DNA from 3 places in the Robertmurraya sp. FSL R5-0851 genome. Region 1 is predicted to be linked to each of the others. Evidence: riboswitches for the same ligand, from Rfam matches in the RefSeq annotation. Region 1 holds a riboswitch; each other region holds the start of a gene.
What was found. A riboswitch is a leader RNA that binds a small molecule or an ion and turns the genes downstream of it on or off. The one in region 1 is predicted to bind cobalamin.
Positions count from the first base shown of each region.

Region 2: another riboswitch for cobalamin. It lies ahead of MKX65_RS03265 (ribonucleoside-diphosphate reductase subunit alpha); the one in region 1 lies ahead of MKX65_RS01215 (helical backbone metal receptor).
Region 3: another riboswitch for cobalamin. It lies ahead of cobJ (precorrin-3B C(17)-methyltransferase); the one in region 1 lies ahead of MKX65_RS01215 (helical backbone metal receptor).

Region 1 covers NZ_JBBOOE010000001.1:216,504-227,167, forward strand. The annotation lists gene MKX65_RS01180 (spore germination protein) at 1-384, shown strand, start outside; gene MKX65_RS01185 (Ger(x)C family spore germination protein) at 381-1,595, shown strand; gene MKX65_RS01190 (GerAB/ArcD/ProY family transporter) at 1,595-2,710, shown strand; gene mgtE (magnesium transporter) at 2,744-4,102, opposite strand; gene MKX65_RS01200 (hypothetical protein) at 4,351-5,115, shown strand; gene MKX65_RS01205 (aminotransferase class V-fold PLP-dependent enzyme) at 5,188-6,762, opposite strand; gene MKX65_RS01210 (glycerol-3-phosphate acyltransferase) at 6,973-7,530, opposite strand; cobalamin riboswitch at 7,739-7,925, shown strand; gene MKX65_RS01215 (helical backbone metal receptor) at 8,069-9,040, shown strand; gene MKX65_RS01220 (FecCD family ABC transporter permease) at 9,003-10,064, shown strand; gene MKX65_RS01225 (adenosylcobinamide amidohydrolase) at 10,066-10,664, shown strand, end outside.
Region 2 covers NZ_JBBOOE010000001.1:625,883-636,546, reverse strand. The annotation lists gene MKX65_RS03290 (hypothetical protein) at 1-56, shown strand, start outside; gene MKX65_RS03285 (YxcD family protein) at 44-331, shown strand; gene MKX65_RS03280 (PAS domain S-box protein) at 366-1,811, opposite strand; gene sda (sporulation histidine kinase inhibitor Sda) at 1,964-2,086, opposite strand; gene MKX65_RS03275 (flavodoxin domain-containing protein) at 2,643-3,119, opposite strand; gene MKX65_RS03270 (ribonucleotide-diphosphate reductase subunit beta) at 3,100-4,146, opposite strand; gene MKX65_RS03265 (ribonucleoside-diphosphate reductase subunit alpha) at 4,167-6,452, opposite strand; cobalamin riboswitch at 6,592-6,789, opposite strand; gene MKX65_RS03260 (DHA2 family efflux MFS transporter permease subunit) at 7,324-8,865, opposite strand; gene MKX65_RS03255 (TetR/AcrR family transcriptional regulator) at 9,031-9,909, shown strand; gene MKX65_RS03250 (amidase) at 9,950-10,664, opposite strand, start outside.
Region 3 covers NZ_JBBOOE010000001.1:2,389,767-2,400,430, reverse strand. The annotation lists gene MKX65_RS12095 (phospholipase D-like domain-containing protein) at 1-306, shown strand, start outside; gene MKX65_RS12090 (hypothetical protein) at 541-858, shown strand; gene MKX65_RS12085 (hypothetical protein) at 866-1,120, shown strand; gene MKX65_RS12080 (DUF421 domain-containing protein) at 1,144-1,827, shown strand; gene MKX65_RS12075 (DUF3231 family protein) at 2,197-2,742, shown strand; gene MKX65_RS12070 (EAL domain-containing protein) at 2,901-3,425, opposite strand; cobalamin riboswitch at 3,583-3,760, shown strand; gene cobJ (precorrin-3B C(17)-methyltransferase) at 3,897-5,519, shown strand; gene cobK (precorrin-6A reductase) at 5,529-6,305, shown strand; gene MKX65_RS12055 (precorrin-8X methylmutase) at 6,295-6,960, shown strand; gene MKX65_RS12050 (cobalt-precorrin-5B (C(1))-methyltransferase) at 6,935-8,071, shown strand; gene cbiE (precorrin-6y C5,15-methyltransferase (decarboxylating) subunit CbiE) at 8,046-9,242, shown strand; gene cobI (precorrin-2 C(20)-methyltransferase) at 9,239-9,943, shown strand; gene cobM (precorrin-4 C(11)-methyltransferase) at 9,943-10,664, shown strand, end outside.

The DNA.
Region 1 (10,664 bases):
TCGATTCGTCTCATTCGTTTTCCTTTGCTAATAGCAGCTGGGACACTTGGATTGCTTGGTTTTTCTGCGATGTTTACCTTATTAGCGATTCATGCTCTTACTCTTCGCTCCTTTGGGGAGTCCTACTTAGCACCAGCCACGCCTTTCCAACCGAATGATCAGAAGGATTCAATTATTCGCTTTCCTTGGTGGAAAATGCAGATGAGACCGGAAGGAGTTACTGGGGATGAGAAGCGTGTAGGAGATCATCAATTTCCAGAGCCTCCTAATACAGATCCATATTCTAAAGAAGGAGGTAAGGGTAAAGAAGAAGATCAAAAAGATGGATCACGCAAGAAGAAAACCCGTCGAATCATCAAGCTTAAGGGGGAGGATGAAGAATGAAAAGACACTTAAAGTGGTCTCTTTTATTAATACTAATTCTCCTATTATCGGGCTGTGCAGGGAAGAGAGAGCTAAATGATCTAGCCTTGGTGATGGCTGTAGGCATCGATAAAGGCGAGGGAGAGAACGCCTTTAAAGTGACGGCACAGATAGCCAGACCAGCAGATGCTAGGGGACAGACGGGTGCTCCTTCTGGGCAGACAGGAGAGCCTATTCTCACCATTGTGGGACAAGGTGAGTCTCTGTTTGATGCGATTCGTGATTTGTCTTCCTTTACCACAAGAAATGTTTTTTGGGCCCACAATCAAGTCATTGTTATCAATGAGGATTTGGCCAAGGAAGGAATTGCACAGGTGATTGATTTTTTTACTAGAAACCCAGAGCTTCGGATGAGAACTTGGGTTGTTATCACACCAGAAAAGGCTAGCACCTTAGTATCAACCGTTACGGGGTTGGAGCTCATACCGGGGGAGGCATTAAATAAACTTTTTCGATATGGGGAAATTTCTAATGTCGCTCCAAATTCACAAATCATGGATGTTCAGGCGGCCTACTTAAGTCAAAGCTCACAACCGATCATCGCTAGAGTTTCCTTAAAGGAAGTGATGGTCTCTAACAAAAAACCAGAAAAGGGACCTACGATCAAACAAGTGGATTTGGCCGGTGCCGGAGTCTTTCAGGAAGATCGTTTGGTTGGAGTGTTAAAACCAGAAGAAACAAGGGCATTAATGCTTTTTACAGAAAGATTAAAGTCTGGTGTTGTTACCACCCCATGTAAAAGTAAACCTGAACGAACCGTAAGTGTAGAGCTTAGGGATCAGATGTTTCAGGTGACTCCTCATTTTAAAGGTAGCCAAATAAGTTTTAATGCTGAGTATGATGCTTTTGCTATGGTGGTTGAAGCGGGTTGTCCATTTTCTATCGATGATCAAGAGCAAGTATCAAAATTAGAACAAGCGGTTGAGAAAAAACTGAAAAAGGAAATTGATACGACTATCAATAAAGTGCAAAAGGAGTATAAAACAGATGTCTTCGAGCTCGGGAAAGTGTTTCACAATGAGTATCCTGGGTACTGGAAGCAAATTGCGGATGATTGGGAGGAAGTATTCCCAACGGTAGATATCAAAGTCTCTGTAAATGTGGAGGTAAAGGATTCCGTCTTATTATGGGAGGAAACGAACTCCGGTAAAAAGGAGAATAGTGCAAACTAATGAAGGTACAAATCTCAAATGGTATGTTTATGGCATTAATTATCAATATGATCTATGCAAAGGCAATTGGTGTGACGCAAGGATCGATGGCTAGAGAAGTAGGGGGGGATATATGGATTTCAACCCTGATTGCGACCATCCAAGGTGGAGTGATTATGTTCTTGGTTATCTTAGTCATCCGTCGAATGCCAGAGGGTGACTTAATTGACCAAGCGGCAAGGTTACTTGGCAAATGGTTTGGGAAATTTGTTGCGCTGATCACCTTTTTATTTTTCCTAGCTGCTTACGGGCCAGTTATGTCAACCTTTGTTTTTCACTTAAAGGATTATTTCCTGCCAGAGGCACCAATCCTATTGTTTATCATTGCAGCTTTTTTATTAGGTACATATGCTATTTACTTTGGAGTAGAGGTTATAGCTAGGATGGCTTTAATTGGTGTGTTTTCGATTATTGCTTTAAATATTTTGCTCATGTTTGGCTCACTATCAGAATTCGATATTAGGGAATTACGTCCCACTTTTCAAATGGGCTTTTTGAGGACCGTTTGGGCAAGTAGACATCATAATACGGACTGGGCTATGGCTACAATTATGGCGGGAATTATTTTACCAATGGTTGCCGATAAGAAAACTTGGGGGAAAATGGGGTTTGCTGGAATTGGGTACGGAATGGTATTCATTATCATGTGGCCGATTCTAGAGGCAGGCGTTCTTTCTCCTGAGACAGCTGCGCAGTATATTGTTTCTTGTATGCAGATGGCTAGAAGTGCACAAATTGGTTATTTTGTTCATCGCTATGAAATGATTATGATTGCTTTCTTTGCGTTATCCATCCTTACTCAGATTATGATGAGCTTGTTATGTGCTTCGGTTGCTATGCAAAAGATGCTTGGTCTAAAGGATTATCGGAAAGTCATTATTCCTACTGCTATCATTCTCAGCTCATTTGGTTATTGGATTAACTTTGATAAAAATCGTGCGGTTGATTTTTTAGAGGGCTGGTGGGTGTATATTAGCATAGGGGTTGCTGTAGGCTTACCTTTCTTAATTCTTGTAATGGGCTTTCTTTTTAAAAAGAAGCTGAAAAAGGAAATCGTAGCGGAAGAGGTAAAATAAAAAGCACGAAGCGCTCTATGACTTCGTGCCTCTTTACTGTATATGGTGTAAGAAAAGTGTAGCAATCCCAAAATAGGTTAAGAGTGAAAAAATATCATTTAGTGTTGTAATAAGTGGTCCAGAAGCAATGGCTGGATCAATTTGTAGTCGATAAAGGATCAATGGAATCACTGTTCCTGCTAAGGTACCGATAATAAGGGTAAGAAGCAAGGACATACCAACAACAAGGCCAATCATTAAATTGCCCTGCCATATAAAGGCGATAAGCGAAATAAGGATGCCACAGGTAATTCCAATAATGACACCAACGCCAAGTTCCCTCAGGACGAGTTTCGTGATGACGCGTTTATTAATGTCGTTAGAGACAAGTCCACGAACGACCACAGCTAAAGATTGTGTACCGGTATTTCCAGTCATTCCGGATATCATAGGAATGAAGAAGGCGAGTGCGACAATTTCTTTAAGTGTTTCTTGATACGTACTTATGATGCTTCCAGATAAAATGCCGATTAGTAATAGAAGGATGAGCCATGGGAGTCTTCTATACGCAGCCACATAGGCCCTAGTTTCAAAATCAATGGATTTACCTGAAGCGGAAAGTTTTTCGATATCTTCGTTCGCTTCTTGAATGACAACATCAATAATATCATCTACGGTAATAATACCCATAAGTACATTTTCTTCGTTTACAGCAGGGATGGCCATAAAGTCATAACGTTGAATAAGCATGGCCACTTCTTCTTGGTCTGTATCGACGGAAACAGAGATGACCCGTTCGTACATAATATTGCGAACAACTGCATCAGCTTCTGCCATTAAAATATCACGGTAGGAAACAACGCCAACTAATTTACGGTATTGGTCGATTACGTACAGATAATTAATGGTTTCCGCGTAGTCGGTAAATGATTTGAGCTTGGTTACCGCTTCCTTGACGGTATAGTAATCTCTTATCCATACAAAACGGTTCGTCATCAATCGCCCAGCAGTTTCAGGAGGATAATTCATGATATCTTGAACGGCCTTGGATTCTTCTTTTTTCATTCCAGATAAGAGTTGGGTTATTTTTTCAGGTGACAGGTCATCAAGCAATGAGGCGAGGTCATCGTTATCCATTTCATCGAGGACTTCCCCTGAACGTTCAATACCTAGTCGATTTAGAACATCGAGCTGTTCGGTTTTGCTTAATTCCTCGATGAGGTCTGCAAGCATGTCTATATTTAGGTACAATAAAAATCTCTTTTTGTGTTTTTCGGGCAACTCCCCATATATTCTTGCGACATCATAAGGCTGAAGCTCATCCAATATCGCGTCAAATTCTTTTCGTTTGGATTCTTTTAACGCTTTAATAATGTATAAAGTAATTTGATTGTCTGGCATATTTGTAATCATACGTATCACCTCTTTGGTGGGAGAAGTTCATTTTAGCAACATGCTAATTATAGAGAAAAACAAGTTATTTTAAAATGGAAGTTTCATAAAAGTTTGTGAATTGTTAAGATTGTGCTTGAATTATATAGTGCTTATACAATAGTATAGTTTTATTTAGAAGAACAGTGCGGGAAATTCATCGAAACTTTTTTATACGTTCATTCGTCATAACTAAGGGAGATATTACTATTATTGTGGAGGTTTACTAGGTGAAAAAAAGCAATCAGGAGAAACGCGATCTTCTCTACATATTCCTTAATGAAAGTGAACAATATGTTCTTACACACGGGATTGAATTTAAAGAGTTTGCTCGGTCTCTTTCCGATTCTTTGAATCATCTTTTGTTGATTAAGCATGCCTACGAATCGGGGGAGTTTAATCGTCACACTTTACTAGAATACGTCCCTAAAGAGAAATTGCATCGGCTTATGGGTGACGATGTACATGGGTATGGAGATTTTTGCTGGGTGGATTTCGAGGAGCTTGAAGGAGTAAATGCCTTATCTGGCGAGGAAATTGCCGAGCTGCTTTATATGGGGCATATGAAGGAGCAACTCAAGCAGCCATTTAATCGTCATCTGAGAAATAGATATGGTTATTTTGCTCATGATGATGGATGGTGGAATAAGGTCTATTACCGGACGTTAACCGATTTTTATCGGCTACTATCCGATTTAGTTCCTGAGAAGTTAAATGAGTTCAAACCAGAAAAGGGTATTTTAGGGCTGAAAAAAAAGAGGGATTACCCTCCGATGGATATTGAACTTTCTCTTTCGTTGAAACCATTGATGAAAGAGGGAATCTTATTATCTTTTAAAGATGCGGTTCAAAGCAGAACGAAGATCGAAGTACCTATTTGGGTGATCGGCGACTACATGAATATGGATGATATGTTCGAGGAGTACGAAAAACTGTCAAAAACCAAATTCGACGCCACCCTTACCTTCGACAAGAAAACAAAGCAATGGCAGTAAAAACGGTGTCAGACACCCTTCGTGGACAAATTGGGTTGATTTGTCCGCGTGGGGTGGACACTCGTGGTTTTATTATGATTGATAGTATGTAACTAGTTCTTTAAACTGGGATAGCATGCGCTGTGTCTCTTTCTCCTCAATATTGCTAATAGGAGAGATTTGAACCCAGTTATTATTTTTCAGATACGCACTTTCGTAGTGTAGTAAATAGCCATTCATCTCCATATCCTCTCCGATAAAGGTTGAGGGTATTTTTGATGGAAATGGAATCGTCATAATGGCCGGACAGGAATGCTCTAACTTAGATAGAACAGGAATGCCATGAGATTCGAGAAACTCGCGAATGTATAAATATTGACGAACAATTCTTTCGAAAGGTTGGTCCTCTTCATAGATTTCAAGTGCTTGGTGAAGAGCGGAAATAAGATTAGATGAATGGGTAAAGGGGACTCCGTCGTTCTCAATATACCATCCGAGATCCAGATAGCTTGGAATCGATTCATCCTTTTTTATGTAATGCTGGTGAAACACAATGGAAAGACCTGAATACGAGCCCAGTGCTTTCCCGCTAACTCCTGAGGCAAGATAGATATTTGAGAGATTCACAGGGCTAGCTCCTATGGAACTAATAGCATCAAGGCAGATCTTTATATCTTTTTCTGCGCAAGCCTCCCTCATATCAGCTAAAGAGTTGAGAACACCAGTCGATGTTTCGCAATGGGTAAACCAGATCCACTCAGGGTTATGCTTTTGGATAACCTCCTTTATTTCTTTCAAAGTAAATGATGTTCCCCACGGTATTTCATAACTTTCAAAAGATAAGCCAGCACGGATGGCGTGACCTTGCAGTCGCTTTCCAAACTCCCCGTTAATAAAAATGACTCCATTCGAAAGTTTTTTCAACTGCATGGCGATGACTTCATTCGCAAGCGTTCCAGATCCAAGAAGAAGCTGGCAATTGGCAGCTTTGGTTAACCTCAAAAGCTTTTCCTTTACAGAATTAAATAATGTTAGAAAGGCTTTAGAGCGATGAGAGATGGGTGGACTCATAAGCGCTTTGGTCACATCATCTGCTACCATAATGGGTCCGGGTATAAACCGTCTAGAAGAAATCCCTATGCGTGAAGAGACTTGTTTTTCAAAGGTGTCTCTAGTGATATACATCGGATGAAATTGTGCCTCTTCTGTTCCAACTGGATCATGAAACACGGTGAAGCCGAGTTGTGTGTACAGCTTTGTTTGTCTGGTCGTTCCTGAGATAACGGCTGCGTCGTACCCTTGCTTGATACAGTAGTTGGCTAATAATTGGGAAAGGCCTAGAAACACTCTTCCGTTCCGATTTTTTGCATCAACTGCGAGGAGGCGGATTTCGCATAAAAGATGAGCTTGAAAGGGAAGATGATCTTCTACTGGACCAATTTTTTTATCAATGGAAAAAGGTCGCTTGTCTCGAACCGCAATCATTCCAATGAGCTGTTTGTTTTTTAAGCAAATGAGGTACGTATTTTCTGCATGAAAAGGGTCAACTCTTCTTTCTGTATCAGACTTTGGATGCTGTGGGATCTCTTCGACAAAGGTACGATAATTTAGCTTATGAATTTGCTCCATTTCTTCTTCGCTTCTTGCAATTTTAAAAAGCAAGCCCATTTGGTTTCCCCCTATATTCTTTCTTTTATATTGGCTGTTTTCGTAAAGTTTGTTGTTTTGGAAAAATCCAGAAGCCGGATTTTTCCCCGCATAACGCTGAGTTTATTGGTCTATTTGGAGAGTAGCTCTTTTCTAAGGAGGATAAAATCCTGATTGGCTGCTGAAACATATAGTTTAATTCTGAAAAAGTGTTTATATAGCAACAATGTTTTAGAAAAGAGCCTTTATATTTGTTCGATGAGCAAAAAGAATCGTGATTATGGTGAGTGCAATTATGCCGACGCCGGTGTATGTATAAGACTCAATAAAGAAATAGATTGGAAGAATGCATAGGCTTAGCAGACCAGACATTGTAAAACTTCGGGAAAAAGGATATGTGATGGCGAAGCTAACGAGTATGACCACGATTACGGTCGGTTCAAAAGTAATGATTCCTCCGAGAAAGCTAGAGATTCCTTTTCCGCCCTTAAAGGAAAGGGTGATGGGCCAAATATGTCCTACAAGGACTAGTAGAAATCCTGCTAATTGAATTTCCTCTGAAAAGCCTAGCATTCTGCCAAGAAGGATAGCTGCCGCTCCTTTAGACGCATCTCCTAAAAAGGTAGCGACAAAGGCCGTCTTATTTAAACTTCGCCCGATATTACGAGCACCCACGTTTCCACTGCCGACCTTCCGAATATCCATCCTTCCAAACAGTCTTCCAATAATGTATCCAAACATGATGCATCCAATGAAGTAGGATAAGAAGAAATAGACCACTACTACCATAGACATGACCTCCGCGCTATGTTGTATATATTCCATATTATGCTAAGCAAAACCTCTTCACAATAAGAAGTTACTGTCCGCCCCAGGTGGACAAAACAGGGTGAAGTGTCCACGGACGGTGTCTGACACCTTTTTGACACCTTTTTGTTAAAAAGGGTTGCGTTTTTTGGGCTTGGTTGGTGTATAATCAGACGTAGCAGAAAATTTCATAATTCGACTAGTAGTAGGTGTTTTCATGATTGAAGACTTAAAAAGGAAGTTGGTGAAATTCCAACGCGGTCCCGCCACTGTAAATGGGAGCAAGCTGCAAGTATACCACTGTACATTATATGTATGGGAAGGTGTAGCAAGCAATGACCATAAGCCAGGAAACTCGCCTATTGCTATACACCGAATTTCCTACGAGGATAGGAGTGGTGTGGCAGACCCTTACCTATTATTTTATTTCTAATCAGTGTAAAACGTCTATCATACCAACATCTTCCTGCCTTTGTAGGAAGATGTTTTTTATTTTTTACATTATACAGGGGGAAAGAACATGCGCCAAAAGTTTTACGCACTATTTGCATTACTCGTACTATCACTAGGGATTCTTGCTGGTTGTGGGAGCACAACGGAAAACACAGAAGAAAACCAAAACACAGAAGGTCAAACGGAAAAAGCGGAAAAAGCGGCCTTTCCAGTTACGATCAAAGATGCATTAGATAATGAAGTAGTAATAGAGGAAGAACCAGCATCAATCATTTCTCTAATTCCTAGTAACACGGAAATTATTTACGAATTGGGACTAGGAGATAAAGTTGTGGGGTTAACAACAAATGATACGTACCCAGAAGAAACAGCAGAGGTTGAAAAAGTAGGAGATTTCAATGTAGATATTGAAAAAGTTATTGCACTTAATCCAGATTTAGTGTTAGCACACGAATCTTCAGCAGCCTCTTCTGAAGCTGGTTTTCAGCAAATGAGGGATGCAGGTATCAAGGTGTTCATCGTAAATGATGCCGTTAATTTTGAAGATGTCTACGATACAATTGGTATAATCGGTCAACTGACAGGAACAACAGAAGAAGCAGAAGCGTTAACTGCTGACATGAAAGCTAAAATTGAAGAAATTAAAGAAAAAGCAGCTACAGTGACAGAAAAGAAAAAGGTATATATTGAAATATCTCCAGCTCCAGATATCTATTCAGTTGGTAAAAACACATTCATGGATGTCATGCTACAAACCATAAATGCAGAAAATGCAACGGGAGATCTTGAGGGCTGGCCAAGCATTGACCAAGAATCTATCCTTGAACGTAATCCCGATGTCATTATTGCTACTTATAATTACATTGAAGACCCTGTAGGTCAGCTAATGGCAAGAGAAGGTTGGGCGGATGTAAGTGCGATCAAAAATAAGCAGGTGGTTGATGTTAATCCAGATCTTGTTAACAGACCAGGTCCAAGGGTCGTTGAAGGGGTAGAGGAACTTGCAAAAGCCGTATATCCGGAAGTATTTAATAACTAATCGAATAGTAGCCTACACCATGGGAGCCTCGTTTCTCCTATTGGCTATTGTACTAGGTATCTCACTAGGAACCGTGAAAGTTCCGATCTTAAGTACGATTCAAATCTTACTTGCACAAATCTTTCCATTTATATCACTAGATGGAGTTGACCAAATGTATGTAAACATTGTATCGAATATCCGTCTGCCAAGAGTCATCTTAGCAGGACTTGTTGGAGCAGCTCTAGCGATTGCTGGAGCTGCCTTTCAAGGTTTACTCAGAAATCCACTGGCAGACCCCTATACATTAGGCGTATCCTCAGGTGCTTCGGTTGGAGCAGTTGTTACCTTGTTTTTTCAACTGTCACTTCCAGTCATTGGGGCATTCACCCTTCCTGTTCTCAGTATTTTGTTCTCTTTTATCACTATTTTCCTCGTATTAGGTTTTGCACAAAAAATAGAGCGATCGATGCGAGTGGAGACGATTATCTTAACAGGAATCATTTTTAGCTCCTTTCTTGGAGCCCTTATCTCATTAATGATTGCCTTAACAGGTGAGGAGTTACGTCAAATTATTGGATGGTTACTAGGTAGCGTTTCTATGAGAGGCTGGGTATACATAAAAATTATTCTCCCATTCTTCCTAATAGGTTCAGCCATCTTAATTTTCAACGGTAAAGAATTAAATGCGATGTCGTTTGGAGAGGAAAGAGCCCATCATCTGGGAGTAAATGTCCAACGAAGAAAGCATATCATCTTGATGGCGGGGTCCATGTTAACAGGAAGTGCAGTAGCGGTTTCAGGTACGATTGGTTTTGTTGGATTGGTGATTCCACATTTAGCAAGAATGCTTTGGGGACCAGATCATAAACATCTCCTCCCGTTATCGATTCTTACAGGCAGTGCCTTTTTAATATTAGCGGACTTAGTATCAAGGACGATCATTGCTCCTATTGAGCTTCCAATTGGGGTGATCACCGCTCTGGTCGGAGCACCTGTCTTTGCGGTCATCCTACTTAAAACAAGAGCAGAAAGAAGTGGTTAACATGCTTCACATTCAGCATGTCAGTGGTGGTTACGCAGGACATTCAATCGTAAAAGATATTTCCTTTGAAGTGAATAAAGGCGAGATGCTTGGTATTCTAGGACCGAATGGAAGCGGAAAAACCACGCTTCTAAAAATAATTAGTGGAATTTTGCCCGCTTCTGAAGGAACCATTTCATTTGATGGAAATAAGCTTTCAGATTATTCTCCCAAGGAACTTGCTAAGTTGATTGCGGTGCTGCCTCAGCATGCGGCAGATCCTTTTTCCTACACGGTAAAAGAAACGATATCGCTTGGACGTTATGCCCATCAAAGAGGCTGGTTTCATAGCTGGAGCATAGAAGATGAGGAAACGGTCCTGCGAGTTATGGAGCAAACGGGAACTTTGAGCCTTCAAGACCGAAATATTCAAGATCTCTCTGGTGGAGAGAGACAAAGGGTTTACTTAGCTCAGGCACTCGCCCAGGAACCACGTATCCTTCTACTTGATGAGCCGACCAACCACTTAGATTTAAGCTATCAAAAAGAGTTGTTTGATCTGTTGAAAAAGTGGTCAAAGGAATGTGAACTAATGGTCGTTTCCATTTTCCATGATCTCAA
Region 2 (10,664 bases), 410 kb from region 1:
TTACCGCTCTTAAAAAGAAAAAGAAGCAAGAGAATACGAACCCATGGAGAAGCTAATTATTCCCGAACAAGATATTATTAATGCAATTTGTGTTTATATCGCTAAGAAAAAGCAAATCAAACCTGAAGCAGTCGAAGTAGAGCTTATGTATGATGATGATTACGGCTTTTCTGCTGAAGTGTTCGTGGATGATCGAAAACAAGTGCTTATCACTGCGAATTTAATTGAAGCGTTACGCCTTTGGATCGATGAATATTTAGGAAGAGATCCATATGCTCCAATCAAGCTACATTTAGACGACAATGAAGGAATCATTGCTTATATTGGATAAAAATAACAACCTCATCCACACTCGGATGAGGTTATTATATGTTACTAAAGCTTGGTAAAACGATTTCAATCGTTGTTCCTATATTTACTTCACTTGAGATATGTACGGTGCCGCTATGGCCCTCAATAATATTCTTACTTACCATAAACCCTAAACCCGTTCCCGTTTCTTTTGTCGTATAAAAGGGCTGTCCGATCTTGGATAAAATTTCCTTTGGTATTCCACATCCGGTATCTTTGAACCGAATGGTGATACCAGAAGTCCGCATGCAATTTTCCATCTCAATATGTAATGACCCTCCGTTAGGCATGGCATCAAAAGAATTTTTCATAAAATTAATGAACACTTGCTTAATTTGGTTCTCATCACAATGAATCATTGGTAGAAGACTTTCGTGCTTTAAATCCACCTGAACACTTTTCATATTGGCTTCTGCATCTAATAGTGAAATACATTGCTTTAAGGTTAAGCGTAAATCGGTCTCTTTAAAATTGTTTTTTTGTGGCTTTGCTAGTGATAAGAGTTCACTTAAGATCAGTTCAATTCGAGCGATTTCTGACTCAACGATTTCATAATACAGCTGTTTTTCATTGGAGTTTTGCAGAAGCTTTAAAAACCCTTTAATTGCTGTAATAGGATTTCGAATTTCATGTGCAATCGCAGCTGACAACTGTCCAGCAATTGAAAGCTTTTCCGACTGAATCATTAGTTCTTCCGCTTGTTTTCGGACTGTTATATCACGAAAACTAACAACGAGCCCGTTCTTGCCCCCCTGATAGTCCTTAATCGGAAAGCTTGTAATCATAACATCCATTGTCATTCCATTTTTCTTCTTAACCGTTGTTTCGTACCCTTCCACACATTCTCCACGAAGGACCTTTTCCTTTAATGGCTCTTCTTCTTCATCTGCAAAAAATCTAACATCGCGCATTCTAATACCGATTAATTCCTGAAGATTCCAACCAAACTCTTCCTCAAACTTAGTATTAGCTTTTGTTAGAACCCCTTTTTCATCGAAGATTAAAATAGGGTCTAAATGATTATCAATAAAAGATTCTAGCTGGGAATGATTCGTCTCCACTTGTGGATCCATCTGTTTACTAGATGTGATATCAACCACTTGGCCAATAATATAATCCGCTTGTGACGTACTAACTTTATGGGCATTGATGGATCCCCAAACCACATGACCTTTCTTATGTACAAACCGCTTTTCTACTTGAAAAGAATCTACCTCTCCAGCTACTAACATTCGATAATTTGAATCTATTGTTACATAATCTTCTTCATATAATAAACATCTTAGCCCTAATTGAACGATTACTTCATTTGAATATCCTGTAAAATGACAAAAGGACGAGTTTGTTTGCACGATCTTACCATTTATCCCTAACAGCACCATTCCTAATGGGGCATGGGTAAATGCCTCAAACAATAGTTCTTTATCCATTGCGTGTAATTCCAAGTAAGTTTCTGTCAATTCCCTATCCCCTATGAACGAAAATTAGCGGATTCCCTTAAAGGTTTGCTCCTGCAAATTTATAGAATCGCCCTTACTTCTCATTAATTTAACCTGCCATACCTGCTCGTAAAGGTAACTTGTCTATCTAATAGTATCTGGCTAAAGGTCAATCACTGCTCAATTGAATAGTTTTCTACTAATTGTCTTAATTTTCTTTTGTCTACCTCTTCCTCTAATAACTGTATAAGTTCATGATCTAAAGCCAACTTCAATGCTGCAGCATAAGCATCCATCAACTATTTGTCTGATATTTTCAAAACTTACTATACCCCTTTTTCCATAAACTTGCTGCAATCCGAAAGAATTTAATAGTTATGATCATGACTTCATGAAGCGTAAATACTATTAGATTGTTTCTTCTCCCTTACGTAAGTCGTTTATACTAAAGGTAGAACAAGAATGAAGGTCGTCCCTTCCCCAGGTTTACTCGAAACCTCTATAATTCCACCATGATTTTCTACTGGTCTTTACCGGTTTCTATTTCATCTCCTGCTAGTAAAAAACTAACAAGCTCATTCATTTGCTTATCCGTCATCTGCTTTACCCTCACTCTTTATTTTAACAAAGAATGGTATTTTTAAACAAATCTTTCATTTTTACTCATTGAAATTTACATATAATTCTAGTTTAATATATTCATTTTTGTCTATAATTAAACACAAAAAAGAAGGATCTGCCTTGCGCATGCAGTCCCTCTACAAAAATAGAGACCCTCCTTTATACCCAAATTATATATATGGTAAACATTGAATATAAAAAAAGGTAGTAGGCAAGAGCCCACTACCTTTTTCACACCGTACTATAGGTCCGACTTTGAATTTTTTCTATCATTAACTCAGCCAGTTTTTCACATTTTTCATAATCCTTAAACTGTGGCTGTAATTCTACTTTTAGTGTGGCTACTAAGGAAGTATGAACATAGAGCATATCCCTAAATTCATCCACCGCTCCACAAAAGGAAGGGTAAAAGGAATCCCCCGTCCCAACCACTCCTGTGGCGAGCTCTCGAACATGTTGACGTTCTATTTCTTGGTACACAGGCTTCATTTCTACTGGAATTTCTCCATTGCCCCATGTGTAAGTTCCGATGACCAACCCATCATAGTCATCCATGTTCGCACGGAGAAAATCTTCTACTTGAAATAAATCCGTAGACATTGATCGTGATTGAAGGCAGCTTGCTACCATACGAACAAGTTCTTCTGTATTCCCCGTGACGGATGAATAGACAATCGCTACTTTTCCCTTAAAGTTCGTCAAAGCCATTGGACTGTGTCACCTTTGTATAGGTACGGGATTTCTGCTCAAAAAAGTCTGACTTGGTTTCATTAATCATTTCGTCACTAAACACTTGAATCCATGGCATTGAATTTTCACGGTCACCATAAAGATGATCCAGACCCAATTGACGAAGCCTTTTATTGGCCAGATACTCCACATATTGTCCGAACTCTTCCAGATCAATTCCGTTCATCTCTGCTAATATTTCTCCCGCCCATTCCTTCTCCAGCTCCACCGCTTCTTTGATGCGATTCTTTGCATATTGAATATTTGCTGGGTTATTGAGCTCTGGATTTTCCGTTAACATAATTCGTACAAACTGAGAAATAAAATACGCATGCTGCATCTCATCTCTTTGGATATAGCTAATCATCGTACTCGTCTTTAACATCTTTTGCTGACGAGCAAGATTATAGAAAAAGGCAAAGCCCGCATAGAAGTAGATTCCTTCTAAAATGATGGAGTTGATGGCTAGCTCGTATAAATTCTGTGCATTTGGATGGGAACGGAATTGTTCATAAGCATCCAAAATAAGTTGGTTTCTCTTTTGCACGATCGGGTCATCCTTCGCTTGATTAAAACGCGCATTTTGTTCACTGACTGGAACCAATGAACTTAATATATAGGAGTACGATTCATTATGAACAGCCTCCTGCTGAGCAATGACCGCAAAGATGGCCTTAAAGCTAGAATCGCTCACATAATCGAGCACTTGACTCATCGTTGGTGTTTGAAGGCTATCAAGGGAGGCAAGCTGCGTGTTCACTCGTAAAAAGATATCCTTTTCATGTGAAGATAATGAATCCCATTGTTTAATATCATCTTGCATATTGATTTCTTGTGCCTTCCAAAAATTAGACAGCAAGGTTTGATACAAATCATACATTTGTGGATAGGCGATATCATTCCAGTTTAAGAGACCGGAAGATTGTCCGTTAATAATACCTGTTGAACGATTTGGAAAAGTTGGATTCAACAGTTTGATTTTATTTAATGGGGCATTGATTGACATGGTCCCTTCTCCTTTCAAGCTTAGCTATGGCAAGCTTCACATTCTTCAATCTCTGACTGTGAGGTACTTCTCACATAATACGTGGTTTTTAACCCTTGCTTCCATGCTTCTATGTGTAAATGGAGCAAGTCTTTTGCTTTAATATCATGTCTCACATATAAATTAAAACTGATGGACTGATCAATATGGCGTTGACGTGCAGCGTTTTGGCGGATGCTCCACACTTGGTCTAACTCATGCCTTGCTCTACGGTAGTACGCGTATGTGCGATGGTTTAAGTCAGGTGCGGTTACCTTGAACTTAAAGTTCTTCTTTTCCTCTGCATATTCTACTGCGTACAATGGATCAATTCCATCGGTGGAACCACCAATTTTTGCCGTAGAAGAATTCGGGGCAATCGCCATCAGCCAGCCATTACGAATTCCGTTTGTTTTTACTTGTTCCTTTAATTCACTCCAACGCTCGGACGTGTAATTTCTCCGCTCGAAGTACTTTCCTGTAGCCCATTCAGACGTCTCAAATTGACTGAATGCTCCTTTTTCCTTCGCAAGCTCCATAGAAGCTTGGATGGTATAATAGGCAATATTTTCGTATAGTTCATCAGCAAACTGGACCGCTTCCTCTGATTCCCAGTGGATCGATTGTAAGGCTAATAGGTGATGCCATCCAAACGTACCTAGGCCGACCGCTCGATATTTTTGATTCGTTAATTCGGCTTGTCCGACTGGAATGGTATTTAGATCAATCACATTGTCTAGCATCCGCACTTGAATTCTGATTAATCGTTCAAGCTCATTGGCACCATAAGACTTTGCGAGATTGATCGAGGAAAGATTACATACAACAAATTCTCCCGGCTTTCTTACGATTACTAGATTGCCATCTTCGTCCTTGTATTCTTTTACAATCGTTGTACTCGACATGTTTTGGGCAATTTCGGTACATAAATTACTGCAGTAGATAGACGTTCTTCCTTCTGTACGCTTATTTGGATTTTGACGATTGACCTCATCTCGATAGAACATGTATGGTGTACCTGTTTCTAACTGTGCGACCATGATTCGGGCCATAATATCCATTGCACGGTAGGTTTTTCTTGGTAAAAGAGGCTGATTCACCGCTTCTTCGTATTTTTCCGTAAAATACTTTCTATCATTTTCATCATAAAAGTCTTCAAGTCCAAGAGGTGTTCCATTTTCGTCCTTCCAGCCCATCAGCTGCTTTACTTGGTGTGGACAGAATGTATGCCATTCCCCGATGCTTCTGCCATTTTCATCTTTTTCTAAAAGTTTTTCCATAAATAAATCTGGAATGGTAACTCCAGTGAAAATATCGTGAGCCTTTCTTCGTTCATCACCGTTATTGGTTTTTAGCTCAAGGAAGCCATTCATCACGTCTTTATGGAATATATCTAAATAAATGGCGACTGCTCCTTGTCTTTGCCCCAATTGATCGACACTTACAGCCGTATCATTAATCAATCGAATCCAAGGTACAACACCAGAGGACATCCCTTTGAACCCTTTGATATCGGAACCTAACGCACGAACCTTTCCGTAATAAATTCCGATGCCACCGCCTTCTTTACTTAAGCGAGCGATATCCCAATTGTTCAAATAAATCCCGTCAAGCGAGTCATCCACTGTGTCAATAAAACAAGAGGACAGCTGACCGAAGTTCTTCCCAGCATTGGATAAGGTTGGTGTTGCGACAGTCATATATAAATGGCTTAATGCCCAATAAGCTTCTTTTACTAACTCTAGTCTTTGGCCTTTCGATTCGTTCATCATGATAGTCATGGCAATCACCATGAATCTCTCTTGCGGCAATTCATATACCTTTCGATCATGATCTCTTGCAAGGTAACGATCGGCAAAGAGGAACAGACCAATATAGTTGAAAAGCTGATCTCGTTCCGGATTGATTCCCGCTGCTAATTGTTTAATTTCTTCCTCTGTATACATTTGCAGCAGTTTTGGAGAGTAAATTCCTTTCTCCGTTAACGTTGCTAGCAAATCGTAAAAGTCCCCATATGTATATGTGGAATCGTAGTTTCGGTTTTGTGAAGCTTGTTTGTATAGTTCCGTTAAATAGATTCGTGCGGCAACAAAAGTCCAATCCGGCTGGTCCATCGCGATTTTATTTAAAGAATAAAATAAAGCTTGTTGGCTCACTTCTTTTTTTGCTGCCTCTAATTCATTGATCATTTTTGTTATCTCTGTCGCGTCTAACTGATAAGTTGAAGAACACTCTTCAATCGCTCTTAACACCGACTTATAATCTTCATGTACATCTACTACTGTCATGCTCGTCCCTCCTGAAAATAAAAAATCCGCTAAGGTGGGTCCTTGAGCGGATGAAACGATTTCAGCAAAAGACAAACAGGCAAACACGATTTTGTCTTCTGTCGCCATCGTCTCATCTTCCCAAGTCCCCGAAGAAGTTGAAACATCTTAAGTAAGATAGGTCTCCTGACTTATGCTTCACTCTACTTTGAACCCTTCCCATTTAGGCACCTACTTCTCGTAAGCAAACTACACAGTGGTTTGTTCATTTTGTCAGCATTTACAGTTGCGGGGGCAGTTCTGGTCTTTCACCAGATTCCCTATTAAGCCGTGCGGCATCTTATCTTAAGGCAACAACACTATATATAGTTGGAATTTAATTTTATATACCCATATCTAGATAATACAAATTTAATACTAAAGGTAGTTTAGTAGATTAGCAAGTAGAAAATGTTTGTTTTGGTAAAATATTGTTGTTGACTTCGGGAGGACATGGGGCCTGTAGCTACTCACTATCGGCTGTGGATCAGGTTAAGCAACCGATCTGATAAATAGACGGAGGTATTCCGCTTAATTAGTAATTTTTTCTAAAAAAGACCTAAATAGACGGAGAGATTCCGCCTATTGTCTCAGAAAAATTGAAAATAGGGGTTTTTTCTTTGGATAAGCGGAAAACCTCCACTTATTTACCCCAAAACGAACTCCGTTCTACATTTAACGTAAAAATCTCCGGTTATTTTACTTTTGCTGGTTACTTGATTAAGGATAAGACAAATTTCAATATCTTCATGAACACCGTACTTCAAAACAGACGGTGAAGGTATCCCAATCAAAAGCACAACTAAAAAAGAAGAACTCCTTTTCATTTTCAAGGAGTTCTTCTTTTTTATATTTAATTCTCAGCTAACTTCGCCGGTACCACCTTTGGCGCCTCTTTTCCTTCTAGAGGATCCTCTGCTTGAGTGGCACGCTTGATAAAGAAAGCGAGAATGAAGGCAACAATTGAAATCCCTGTAGCCACTAGGAATGCATCGTTTATTCCTTCGAGCATCGCCTTCATCATGATCTGCTCTTTCATTTGAGCGATCATTTCAGCAGTTGGCTGTGCGACTCCTGCTCCTTGACCGGCTGCCGTCTTCATCGCTTCGTCAGCTAGTTCTTGAGCGTGTGTTTCTGTACGATTGGACATAACTGTAACGAGTAATGCGGTTCCGATTGCCCCAGCCACTTGGTTTAACGTATTGTTCATTGCTGTACCATGTGGATAGAAACGCGTCGGAAGTTGATTTAATCCGTTTGTTGAAACAGGCATCATAACAAATGACATCCCGATCATCCGGACCGTGTAAAGGATAACTAAGTGGGTATAGCTTAAATCTACCGTTAACTGACTAAACTCATACGTAGTGATCACCGTGATTCCTAAACCAATAAGCGCCAATACTCGCCCACCAAATTTATCAAACAATCTCCCCGTAATAGGAGACATAATCGCCATGGCGATGGCACCTGGTAGGAGCATTAGCCCTGCGTCCAGTGGAGAAATTCCACGAATCGTTTGAACATAAATGGGAATAAGGATCATTCCTGAGAACAATGCCATGTTGGTTACCATGGAAATAGTAGATGACAAGGCAAACATTGGGTATTTAAACACTCCAAAGTTTAACAACGGAGTGTCTTGCTTCATTTGTTTTAAAATAAATGTTACTAGCGAAATGAAACCGACGGCAATCGCCAGGTACACATGCGGACTGTCCCAGCCCTTGCTTCCTGCTGAGCTGAAGCCGTAAAGGATTCCACCAAATCCAATACTTGATAAAAGTAAGGAGAAAAAGTCTAAACGAAGATTACTCTTTTCTTTCTTATCTTTTAAAAGGAAGAATCCGATTAATACCACTACTACTGAAATAGGGGTAATAAAGTGGAAAAGCATTCTCCAATCATAGTGCTCAATAATCCACCCTGATAAGGTAGGTCCAATCGCTGGCGCAAACATGATAATTAAACCAAATACCCCCATCGCTGTTCCTCTTTTTTCAATTGGGAAGCTAACAAGCATGACGTTCATAAGCAATGGCATCATAATGGCCGATCCGGATGCCTGAAGCATACGTCCTGCTAAAAGAATCGGAAATTCGTGAGCCACACCAGCAACTAGTGTACCGATCGTGAATAAACTCATAGCGACTAAAAATAAATTACGAACAGAATATTTCTGTATTAAGAAGGCCGTAGCCGGAATTAATATCCCGTTAACGAGCATAAAGCCTGTAGTTAACCATTGAACCGTGGCAGCTTCTACCTCTAAATCCTTCATGATGGATGGCAAAGCAATATTTAATAAGGTGTTATTTAAAAACGTGATGAAAGCCCCAATTAACAGAACTCCAATAATTCCGTATGGCGGCCGTTTATCTTGTTTTTCAGCCATGTATGTTCCCCCTATACTATAAGTCCAATAAAATGTACTTCAGTTATATACTTAACATATATTATACCCTCAGTACAAAAAATGCAATGGAAAAACACAGCTAAATAATGGGTTTGTAACCTTCAGAAAAATAAGTTACTATATTTTTATACAGTGAGTCCAAATATGAATTCAGGTGATACGATGAAAGATCGGAAGCAACATGTTATCGATACAGCACATCAGCTTTTTGTAGAAAAGGGATTTCAAGCAACCTCCATTCAAGACATTTTGGATTATAGTAGTATTTCTAAAGGAACCTTTTATAATTACTTTTCTTCCAAGAACGAACTACTTATGGCCATTTTCCGAGTGATACAAAAAAAGTTTGAGCACGAAAGAAACGAACTCTTAATTGGAAAAGACCCGTCAGATATTGAAGTGTTCATTAAGCAAATGGAGCTGCAAGTGAAGACGAATCGAGCGAGTAAACTGATTCCTTTATACGAAGAAGTACTATTTTTAAATGATTCTGAGTTAAAAAAGTTTATTAGTGATTTTCAGTTACGAATGTTACGTTGGGTATACGAACGCTTTGATGAAATTTTTGGAGAGAGCAAGAAGCCTTATCTTCTGGATGCTGCCATTATGTTTACAGCTATTTTCCACCATAACCTTAAGTACGAGAGAATGGCGAATAGCTTAAAGAGTAATCCTGAGCGAGTAGTCAGATATAGTGTCAATCGACTTGTGGCGTTAATGAAGAATGTCGGGGAAACCGGTGAGCAACTTCTTTCACCAGAACTGTTGGATGATTGGTCTCCAACTTGTCATAAAAAAGATAAATCTTATCAAGAAAAGCTAACTCTAGAAATCATGAGTCTGAAAAAAGAGAGCATGAATATGCCCGACTCTGTGAAATATATTGAGCTACTTGATTTTATTCTAGAAGAACTTTTGCAACCTAATAATAAGAGGCAATTTGTAGTAGAAAGTGCTTTAGCAAGCCTAGAGGGTCACTTTGGAAAAGCAAAACTACAACAGTTACGTTCATATCTTAATTAAAGAAAACTAGCAGGTTTCTATCCCTGCTAGCTTTCTTTCGTTATGGTTTCATGGTTTTCCAGCTTCCCACATGGTGGATAGCCAACCCCTTATATCCAGGGCTTGTTCCGTAATGTGAGGCAACGGAAGCCAGCTGTTCGTTCATGTAGGCTTCCCCTTCTTCAAAAAAGGAAATCATATCGCCTTCGTCTGTTGCCCCTGTTTCTACACCGATGACTAATGCCTTATGGTGTTTGCCAGCAAAGGCTACTTCATTTTTTACAATTTCAATGATGGCAGGAGCACTGTCACGGTAGGCCATAATTGTTACACTATTCGTTTTTGTAATAACCCACTCTGCTAGATTTCCTTTGCCATACGTATTGTTATAAGACACTTCATCAAACCAGAATGGCAGGTCGGCTTCAAGTGGCAGTTTTAAACCTGCAGCAGAGGTATTCGCTTTTGTGATTAACTCTTGAAAGCTTTTGACAGTTGCCGCTCTATTCGTATTCCAACCGCTATATAAGTAAGGCTCTACATCTAAATGAATGCCTGTAAATTTTTGCGAAGCGGTTGATCCTGCTTGATAGGTTTTCAACCAATTCATTAACGCATCTTGATTTCGATATCCTTTTGGAGCTACCCAGCTTGGTGCTCCGTCTAGAGCATATACTTTTATTCCTTTTACGGATGCCTTCGTAATAAAGCTACGATATACATTCATAGGGATATCACGGTCAATTTGTACATACACTTTGTTGATTTGCTTTTGT
Region 3 (10,664 bases), 2.2 Mb from region 1:
GGAGAACTTATAGAAGCTGGAGTTCAAATCTACCAGTACGACAAAGGAATGATACATGCGAAGGTGTTGACCATCGATGAGGAGATTGCTGCCGTAGGCTCAGCAAACTATGATATGAGAAGTTTTCGCCTGAATTATGAGGTGTGTCAAGTCGTGTACAGTGCTGATGTGGCAAGGGAACTCACAGAGCAGTTCGAGAGGGATCTTACTGATTCTGTACCATTAAGAATTGAAGACTTGTTGCAACGATCCCTGACCGAGCGCATTGTTGAACAGGGTGCTCGCGTGCTTTCTCCATTATTATAAGTTGATGTATCCTGTTTTTATTGTTCTATCTTAAATCTAGATTTAACTTTGTTTTTAATATATTTCTGACTTATTTGAAAAAAAGTCGAAAACCCGTGTATTATAAGAACTTCCAACAATGGTTTTTTTCTTATTTACGATGGAAATTCATTACTAAAAAACGGTAATACTAAAAAGGCAGCTCAAAGAGTTTGAATTCAAAAATATCTGTTACCTTTTCATTTAAATATAGAGGTGATATCAATAGATAATATATTTGAAAATCTTAAGGAAATACGTTTATTAGAAGATAAGCTCTATCATTTAGAATTAAATAGTTGGCTAAAAAATGAGTTTTTAACTTGGGAATGGTGGATACTAGTCGTTTTTTTAGTTGTGCCTTGGGTTATATGGGCTAAACTTGTTAAACGAGACATTATTTTAGAAATTTTGTTATTTGGTACCATAATTATCTTGACAACAACCTTATTAGATGTAGTTGGTGCACAATACAGTTTTTGGGATTACCCCATTGCATTCCTACCTTTTATTCCCAAAGGCCTTTCCTTTTGATTTTTCAATGGTACCTGTAGCTTACATGTTGTTATATCAATATTTTAGAACATGGAAATCTTTTATTTTAGCCCAGATCATTATGGCACTAACATATGCCTGTATAGGTGAACCCTTTTGCGAGTGGGTCAAACTTGTTAATTATTTAGAGTGGAGATACAGATATTCATTCATATATTACATCATTGTTGGAATTGTAACTCGAGCTTTAATACTAAAACTAGCCTCTTTATCTAAACCTCAAGATCTTACAACTAAGTAAAATTTAAATTGGAGGAAAAAACTTTGGAAGAAGTTAATATTGGTTTACTGACGATCAAAGTCATCGTTGGTTTTGCAACTTTATTTTTTATCATTATCATAACAGGCAGAACATCCATCTATCAGTTAACCCCGTTTCACTTAGTTTTTGTGTTAGTACTTGGAGATTTTTTAGGAAATAACATTTATGAAGATAAGGTAGGGATTTTTCATTTTTTATATGCCATCGGATTGTGGACGTTTCTTATGTTGGGAATAGAGTTTATGACTCTAAAAAATAAATCGACACGCTCTCTCTTATTAGGCAATCCTAACATCATCATTCGAGATGGTGTTATGGACAGAAAGTTACTTACAAAGAACAAATTGGATGTAAATCAAGTATTGAGTATACTCCGTCAAAATAATGTCTTTTCAGTTCGCGAAGTCAAATACGGTATATTGGAAGCTAATGGGCAAATAAGTTTATTATTAAAATCCAAGTATCAAAAACCAGACAAGCAAGATCTCAATCTTCCAGAAAGTCCAGTAGACCTCCCAACATCGTTAATTATAGATGGGGAAATTTTATGGGATAATTTACATAAACTCGGATTTGATCAACAGTGGTTAGATAACCAATTAACTACCAATGGATATGATAATGTAAAGCGTATACTTTACGCAGATTGGCGAGAGAGTGAAGGCATACATGTAAGTCCTAAATAAAATTTGTTAGGATAAGAGCACATCAATTTTCTTGGTGAATATAAACTTTAGTCTTCAACAATCAGGCGCTTTAATGAAGTAACTAAAGCCTAATTTTTCACTTATAACACCGAGAAATTAGACTTTTTATATTTTGGTTTCCTTAACGTTGTAAATCCGCATTTTCCTGACGCTACCCCATGAACAGGATTTTGATTCAGAAATTATCCCCTTTGAAAAAGAAATACAAGACGCATTGGATCGTATAAGTGAGGGATAATCATGAATACTTTGTCCCGCTCTATAATAAATTACATGAGGTCCCGCTGAATAATAACTAGTTAAATGACAGAAATTATGGAGTATGTAATGAGTTCAGGAGGGATTGACATGTTAAATATTATAGAAACTATTATGGATGCAATGAAATCACAATCTGACCAAGACAAAGACCAACCTCTTCATGTGGGAGAAGTGATGGCGTGCTGGATATATTTATCAGGCCTTGAATTAGCCAAAGTATCTGTTCAAGCGGGGATCAATACGACTTCTGATGAGGAACTTAAAGCGATTCTTGAAGAAGATATGAAATTAGGGAACAGTCAAAGACAAAGACTCCATGATTTCTTGATTAAGGAAGGGGTTCCGTTACCTACTGCCCCTGAAGATATGCCAAAATCAGATTCTAATGATATTCCTCTTGGTGTTAAATTAACGGATGATGTACTTGCAAATGAGTTATCCTTAAAGATTGTTAGTTTAATTATGCAAGCTGCTGGTGCTGCATCCGAATCCATTCGTACAGATGTGGGTTTAATGTTTATTCAATTTCAAGCTGAAAAATTTGCATTTGCTACTAGATTAAAACATTTGATGCGTAAGCGCGGTTGGATTAGAGTACCACCTTTTTACCATCCGCCTGGAACCCAGATTTAGGATCATGTGGGGACAGGTTCACTGTCCCATTTTTTCGTGGTTTTGCTAGCTATATTGAAATACATATATTTTTCTAAAACAGAGTTATCCTAACTCACAGTAAAAGTGATATTCATGAACCCAATCATTTTGTGGGGTTTGAATGAATATTAGTTTTACTAGTTATTTAAAATCGGTTTTTTAAGTAAATAACAGAGAAGCTCGTCCTCGCTAAGAGGATGGCTAAAATAGTAACCTTGAAGCATGTCACATCCGTTTTCAGTTAGGAATTTTGCTTGTTCAGATGTTTCTACACCTTCTCCAATGACCTTTAACCCTAATTTATGTGCCATAAAAACCTGGTCCTCTTTATTTTGTGAAATATCCTTAATGAAAGAACGGTCGATTTTTAAAGTATTAATAGGAAAAGACCTAAAATAACTGAGGGAACTGTAACCTGTTCCAAAGTCATCAATGGATATAGAGACACCGAGAGACTTTAAATCCTTGAGTATCGCAGTTGTAAGTTGAACGTCTGCTGTCATACTCTCTGTGATTTCGAAATGTAATCTTTCAGGCTTTATCCGCTTGTTTCTAATGATGTTCGCCACCATTGACACAAAATTGGGTTGGTAAAACTGACGGATGGAAAGATTCACGGCTACGTTGATGTAGTCATATCGTTTGACGCTAACATCTGCAATTGTCTACAGGCTTGTTCAATCACCCATGTACCAATTGGGATAATCAATCCATTCTCTTCTATTCCATTAAGTGGAATATTCTAGTGGAGGTTTTTATTAAATTTTCAAAAAAAATAGTATGTTAACCGAGTTTATATGGTATATTTATAAAAAATTTAATAATTAAATTTAAATAAGTGCTCACATTTGTGAGGTAAAAGGGAAACTAGTGAAAGTCTAGTACAGCCCCCGCTACTGTAAGAGCTGATGAAATTACAATGCCACTGAGAAATCGGGAAGGTGTAAGAGTAAAAAGAAGCTTAAGTCAGGAAACCTGCTTATTTAAACGACACTTGCTTTTCGGTGGGAGAAGTATAGGCGGGACAATTATACCTATTGTTTTTGTATTTCAGTATGCTTTTTATACTGTCATTTCACATGCCTGTATTCCCTTTAAAAGGAGTACAGGCATTTTTATTTGGAGGAAAGCCTATGAAAAAGGGGAAAATTTTTGTTGTTGGCTTCGGTCCCGGTGATCGGGAGCATATTACTAATCGAGCTGTAGTTGCCTTGCAGCAAAGTGATTGTATTATTGGCTATAAAACATACGTGGAGCTAATTGAACATTTGGTAACAGCAAAATCCATTGTCAGTACGGGTATGACTGAAGAAGTGTCACGTGCACAGGATGCAGTAAAGAAAGCGGAAGCAGGTCATATTGTCTCAGTAATTTCCAGCGGAGATTCAGGGGTATATGGCATGGCTGGATTAGTGTATGAAGTGCTGATTGAGAAGGGTTGGACTGAGAAAGATGGAATTGCGGTTGAAATTGTTCCAGGTATATCAGCCATTAATTCTTGTGCGAGTTTATTGGGGGCGCCAGTCATGCATGATTCCTGCACGATCAGCCTAAGTGATCATTTGACGCCTTGGACTGTAATAGAAAAGCGTATTGAAGCAGCTGCGATGGCGGATTTTGTAATAGCTTTATATAATCCGAAAAGCGGTCGGCGAACACGACAAATTGTAGAGGCACAAAATATTCTATTAAAATATCGTTCTCCTGAAACACCGGTGGGACTTGTGAAAAGTGCTTATCGTGAAAATCAAAATGTTGTGCTCACAACACTGGCTGAAATGCTTGAACATGATATTGGAATGCTAACAACGGTTATTATTGGGAACTCTTCTACGTTCTTTTATGACAATAAAATCATTACCCCTCGAGGTTATCAGCGAAAATATACTTTAGGTGAAGAGAAGCAAAGCTTAAAACCGCATCAGCGTTTGAAAAAGGAAGCCGAGCCATGGGCGTTGAATCAAGAAACCGGGGAAGCGCAAGCTGGGTATGAGCAAATTGAAAGAAAAAAACAAGAAGTTACCTCATTAGATTTGGCCTTAAAGGCTTTATCCATGGTGACTAAATCAAAAATAGAACATCTGCATGTAGTTCAGCAGCCAATCGAAGATATATTTGAATTTGCTGTTTCACCTGGTGTTGCCAATAAATTTATTACGCCTGATCAAATGCGCGTATTGGCAGAAACCATTGGCGACACAGGCACCATGGAATATACACCGGATCATCGTTTTTTAGTAAAGATTCCAACAACACAGCCTGAATCGATAGTTGAAAAACTAGAACAGAATCATTTAACTGTCATGCCTGTGGGCGATGTTTTAAATGTAAAAGCTTGTGATTTTTGTTACGGGGAAAAAGCAGAATCGATTCCATACGCAGAAGAAATAGCAGCAAAATTAGGGGGCTTAAAGCTTCCAAAAGAATTACATATTGGTTTCAACGGCTGCGGTATGGCATGTTATCGGGCAGTATTCGATGATATCGGGATCGTTTACCGCAAGAAAAAATTTGATTTATTTATTGGCGCAAAGCCGGTTGGCCGTACGGCCCATGCTGCACAGCCTGTAGCAGAGGGAATTGAAACCGATCAACTGCTGCCGTTACTTACGAAAATTATTGAAGAGTACAAACAAAATGCCCATCCCAATGAACGCCTTTTTAAATATTTTAAACGCGTGAAAAGTATTCAGTATTTTAACTACCAGGATATGAGCTCCAAAATTGAAGTCGAGCCGGCACCATGTGGAGATTAGGAGGAACACATGATTTTATTTTTAGCAGGCACAAGTGATGCGAGAGCATTAGCCATTCAATTGCAAAACCAAGGCTATCCTTTATTAGCAACAGTTGTCACAGAATCTGCAGCCGAAAGTTTAAATGCCCATCATATTCCATATCAGGTAGGGCGGTTATCAGTTGATGACATGATGGCGCTAATTCAGAAGCGAAAGATGACCTGTGTCATTGATGCCAGCCATCCATATGCGGAAGAAGCGTCGAAAACCGCAATGGCAGCAGCAAAAGCATGTGATATTCCCTATATTCGTTATGAAAGGCCAGAAGAACAGTTTATATCTCCACTAATTACACAAGTTGATAGTTATGAAGAAGCAGCTAAATTAGCTCAATCTCATAAAGGAACGATTATGCTGACAACAGGTAGTAAAACGTTAGAGATATTCGCCAAGTATTTAATACGTGATGAAATCCGGCTTATTTGCAGAATGCTTCCGAATATAGGAAATATGGAAAAGTGCCATAGTTTAGGTATTAAACAAAAGGACATTATTGCGATCCAAGGCCCATTTTCGCAATCATTAAATAAAGCGCTATGTGAGCAATTCAATGTGACTCTAATGATTACAAAAGAAAGCGGCAAAGTGGGATCTGTAGATGAAAAAATGACAGCTGCTCTGCAATTAGGGATTCCTGTTATTTTAATAAAAAGGCCAGTGATTTCATATGAAAATTTTTGTACTTCTTTTGAAGAAGTAACTCAACTATTGGGAGGTTTTATTCTTGGCAAACATGAACTTTAATACAAAATTTATTCCTATAACGGTAGATCCAGACAAGATTTATGATCACAGTTTCGCCATTATTAAAGAAGAAATGGGTGAACATTCATTTACAGAAGAGCAATGGCTAGTTGTTCGGAGGGTGATTCACGCTTCAGCAGATTTTGAGTTAGGCCGTAGCATGATTTTTACACCTGATGCCATTGAGGCAGGGATTCAATCGATTTTAGCAGGCCGTCATGTAGTGGCGGATGTACAAATGATTGAAAGCGGTTCTGGCCGCAAACGATTCCAAAAACATGGCGGGGACTTGCATTGTTATATTGCGGATGAAGATGTCTCAAAGGAAGCAAAGGCTCAAGGAACAACACGGGCTATTATTTCCATGCAAAAAGCAACGCGTTTACATGAAGGAGGGATTTATGCCATTGGTAATGCGCCAACCGCGCTGTTGGAGTTAATTCGTTTAATTAAAGAAGGTGAGGCAAAACCGGATTTAATTATTGGAATGCCAGTTGGCTTTGTTTCAGCGGCAGAGTCGAAAGCCGAGTTAGCAGTGCTGGAAGGAATTCCATTTATTACGAACGTAGGGAGAAAGGGTGGCAGTACAGTGACAGTCGCTGCACTTAATGCCATTTCGATTATGGCGGATGAACGAGCAAAAGAAACGAAATAAAAAAGACCCTTCACAAATGCGCCATGGCTACACGACAGGAGCCTGTGCAACAGCCATGACAAAGGCAGCATTGCACGCTCTTGTCGTAGGAAAGGTACCAGATGAAGTCACGATTTATTTACCGGCTGGTCAGTATGCAACATTTAAAGTATCCGCATTTCAAGTGTCAGAAGACAGGGTAATGTGCGAAACGATCAAAGATGCCGGGGACGATCCTGATGCTACCCATCAAGCACGAATTCAGAGTACCGTTTGTTATTCAAAAGAAAAAGGCATTCATTTAGATGGCGGGGTTGGTGTTGGGCGAGTGACAAAAGCGGGACTACCTGTGCCAGTTGGTCAAGCAGCGATAAACCCCGTGCCACGTAAAATGATTTATGGGGTTGTACAAGAAGCAATTGAAAAATTCAAATTGGATTGTGGAATTGAAGTAATCATTTCTGTACCAGATGGTGAAGAAATTGCAGAAAAAACATTGAATGGGCGGTTAGGCATTATCGGCGGAATTTCGATATTAGGTACACGGGGAACAGTGGTTCCGTTTTCCAGTTCTGCTTATATGGCAAGTATTGTACAAGCCATCAATGTAGCAAAAGAATCAGGATGTGAGCACTTAGTCATTACAACGGGTGGACGCAGTGAAAAATATGCTATGCAGCAGTATCCTCATTTACCAGAAGAAGCATTTATCGAAATGGGCGATTTTGTTGGTTTTACGTTAAAAAATATTGCACGGAAGAAGATTTCGAGTGTCTCGTTAGTAGGGATGATGGGGAAGTTCTCAAAAGTTGCCCAAGGCGTGATGATGGTTCATTCAAAAAGTGCACCGATTAGTTTTGAATTTTTAGCAGGTATAGCCAATAAAGTGGGTGTTGATGAAGAGACACAGCAAGAAATTTTACAGGCGAATACAGCTTCACAAGTTGGTGAAATGCTTCAGGGAAACGAGGCATTCTTTGCAGCACTTTGCAAAAACTGCTGCTACTATGCACTTAATCATATGAACACTGAAATGAAAGTGTCGACAACCTTGTATTCCATGAATGGAGATTGTTTAGGAAAGGCTGAGAATATTGACAAATTGGATGAAGATGATTGGTATAGGGGATAATGGCGCGGAAGGATTGCTCCCCCAATATACAAATTGGATCGATGAATGTGATGTACTTGTAGGCGGGGAGCGTCATTTGCAATTTTTTCCGGAATTCAAAAAAGAAAAAAAAGTAATAAAAGGCGGTTTGTCAGTGTTAACAGCTGAATTACAGCAAGAAACACGAAATGTCGTTATATTAGTATCCGGTGATCCACTGTTTTATGGACTTGGCAGTGTTCTTGCGAAGAAGCTTCCATTAGAGATTTATCCTTATACCAGCTCGGTACAGCTCGCTTTTTCTAAAATGAAGGAAAGTTGGCAGGATGCGTATATTGTCAGCTTGCACGGCCGATCCATAAAAGGGTTTGCACAAAGAATTGATGGGCGTAAAAAAATTGCTGTTTTAACAGATGAAATGAATTCTCCGCAGGCAATTGCAACGTATTTAAAGCGATTTGGAATGACAGAATATGATGCCTTCGTTGCTGAAAATCTACAAGGTGAAAACGAACGTTGCCGCTTTTTTACCTTAGACGAGATGGAGCAAAGCTCCTTTTTTCCATTGAATGTTGTGGTTTTAAAACAACGAGTGTCGGTCGAACGCGCCTCTATTGGAATTTCGGATGATGCTTTTCTTCAAAGAAAGCCAGATAAAGGATTAATTACGAAAAAAGAAATTAGGACTCTTTGTCTCCAGGAGTTAGGAATTAAGGAAAATAGCATTGTTTGGGATATTGGAACCTGCACAGGTTCAGTTGCAATAGAGGCATCGAAAATGGCTAGGGAAGGTGCCGTTTATGCCATTGAAAAAAATGATGGTGATCTTAAAAACTGCTTGGAAAATCAATTAAAACATCGTACAGATTTTGTTGCAGTGCTGGGGAAGGCACCTGACCGTCTGGATGAATTTCCAGATCCGCATGCGATTTTTATTGGCGGAAACGGTGGAAATATGGAGCATTTATTGCAAACATGTATTTCACGCTTACAGCCAAATGGACGACTTGTTATGAATATTGCCACGATTGAAAATCTGGCAGAAGCGCTGCAGCATCTAAAAGCATTAGGCTGTGAAGTAACGATATTACAGGTACAAATTTCAAAAAGTAAGCCAATCTTAAATTTAACACGTTTTGAACCGTTAAATCCAATCTATATTGTGACGGCAAGGAAAGGAAAAGAATCATGAGAATGGGAACCTTATATGGATTAGGTGTTGGGCCGGGAGATCCAGAATTAATCACAGTAAAAGCATTTCGCAGATTGCAGGAAAGTCCGGTCATTGCTTACCCCAAAAAATTAAAGGGCAGCAAATCTTATGCCCATCGTATTGTGGAAGTGTATATTAACCCGGCAGAAAAAGAGATGCTTGGTTTAGTATTCCCCATGACAAAAGATGAAGATACTCTAAGAACTGAGTGGACAAAATCAGTGGAAGCTATTTATAGCTATTTAGTTCAAGGAAAAGATGTAGCTTTTGTGACTGAAGGGGATCCGATGCTGTTTAGCACATTTATACATTTAATGAACTTAATGAAATCGATGTACCCTGATGTTCCGATTGAAACGGTCGCAGGCATTTCGTCGTTTAATGGTTCTGTTAATCGCTTAGGGATTGCGTTGGCGGATGGTGATGACCAGGTCGCCATGATTCCGGCTACGGAGGATATGGAAGAAATGCGCCGAGTAATTGAAGACCACGATGCAATCGTCTTTATCAAAGTAGCAAAAGTTATAGACGCAATGCTCGATCTACTGGAGGAAATGAATTTATTAGAGAAAGCACATGTCGTTACAAAAGTTACATCTGATGAAGAGGTAATTTGGAAGATCAATGAACTACGGGGTGCAGAATTAAATTACTTGTCATGTATGGTGGTGCGCAAATAATGAAAAAAATTTGGATTATCGGAGCAGGTCCGGGAGATCCGGATTTAATCACGGTGAAAGGGTTAAAGCTATTAAAAGAAGCGGATGTTGTGATGTATACGGATTCACTCGTAAGCGAAACGTTAGTTGCGGAGGCGAAGGAGTCGGCAGAAATTATCCGCACAGCAGGGATGCATCTTCAGGAAATGGTGGATTGTATTGTCGAGCGTGTCGACGCAGGAAAAAAGGTTGTACGTTTACATACAGGGGACCCGGCGATGTACGGGGCAACGATGGAGCAAGTAGCTCTATTGAAGCAGCATCATATTAGCTATGAAGTTGTACCAGGTGTAAGTTCTGTTTTTGCGTCTGCAGCAGCAGTTGGTGCAGAGCTGACGATTCCTGATTTAACTCAAACCCTCATTTTAACGCGGGCTGAAGGGCGTACACCTGTGCCAGAACTTGAAAAATTACAGGCACTGGCGAGCCATCACTGTACGATTGCCATGTTTTTAAGTGCGACATTAACAAAGAAAATTACTAAAGAATTGCAGGCAGCAGGCTGGGCGGATGATACACCAGTTGCTGTTGTACAGCGTGCTTCGTGGCCTGACCAAAAAATTGTGCGGACAACACTGGCTGAATTAGATGAGGCAATGCGTGTCAATGGCATTCGTAAGCATGCGATGATTCTAGCAGGCTGGGCATTAGACCCGCATATCCATGAAAAAAATTATCGTTC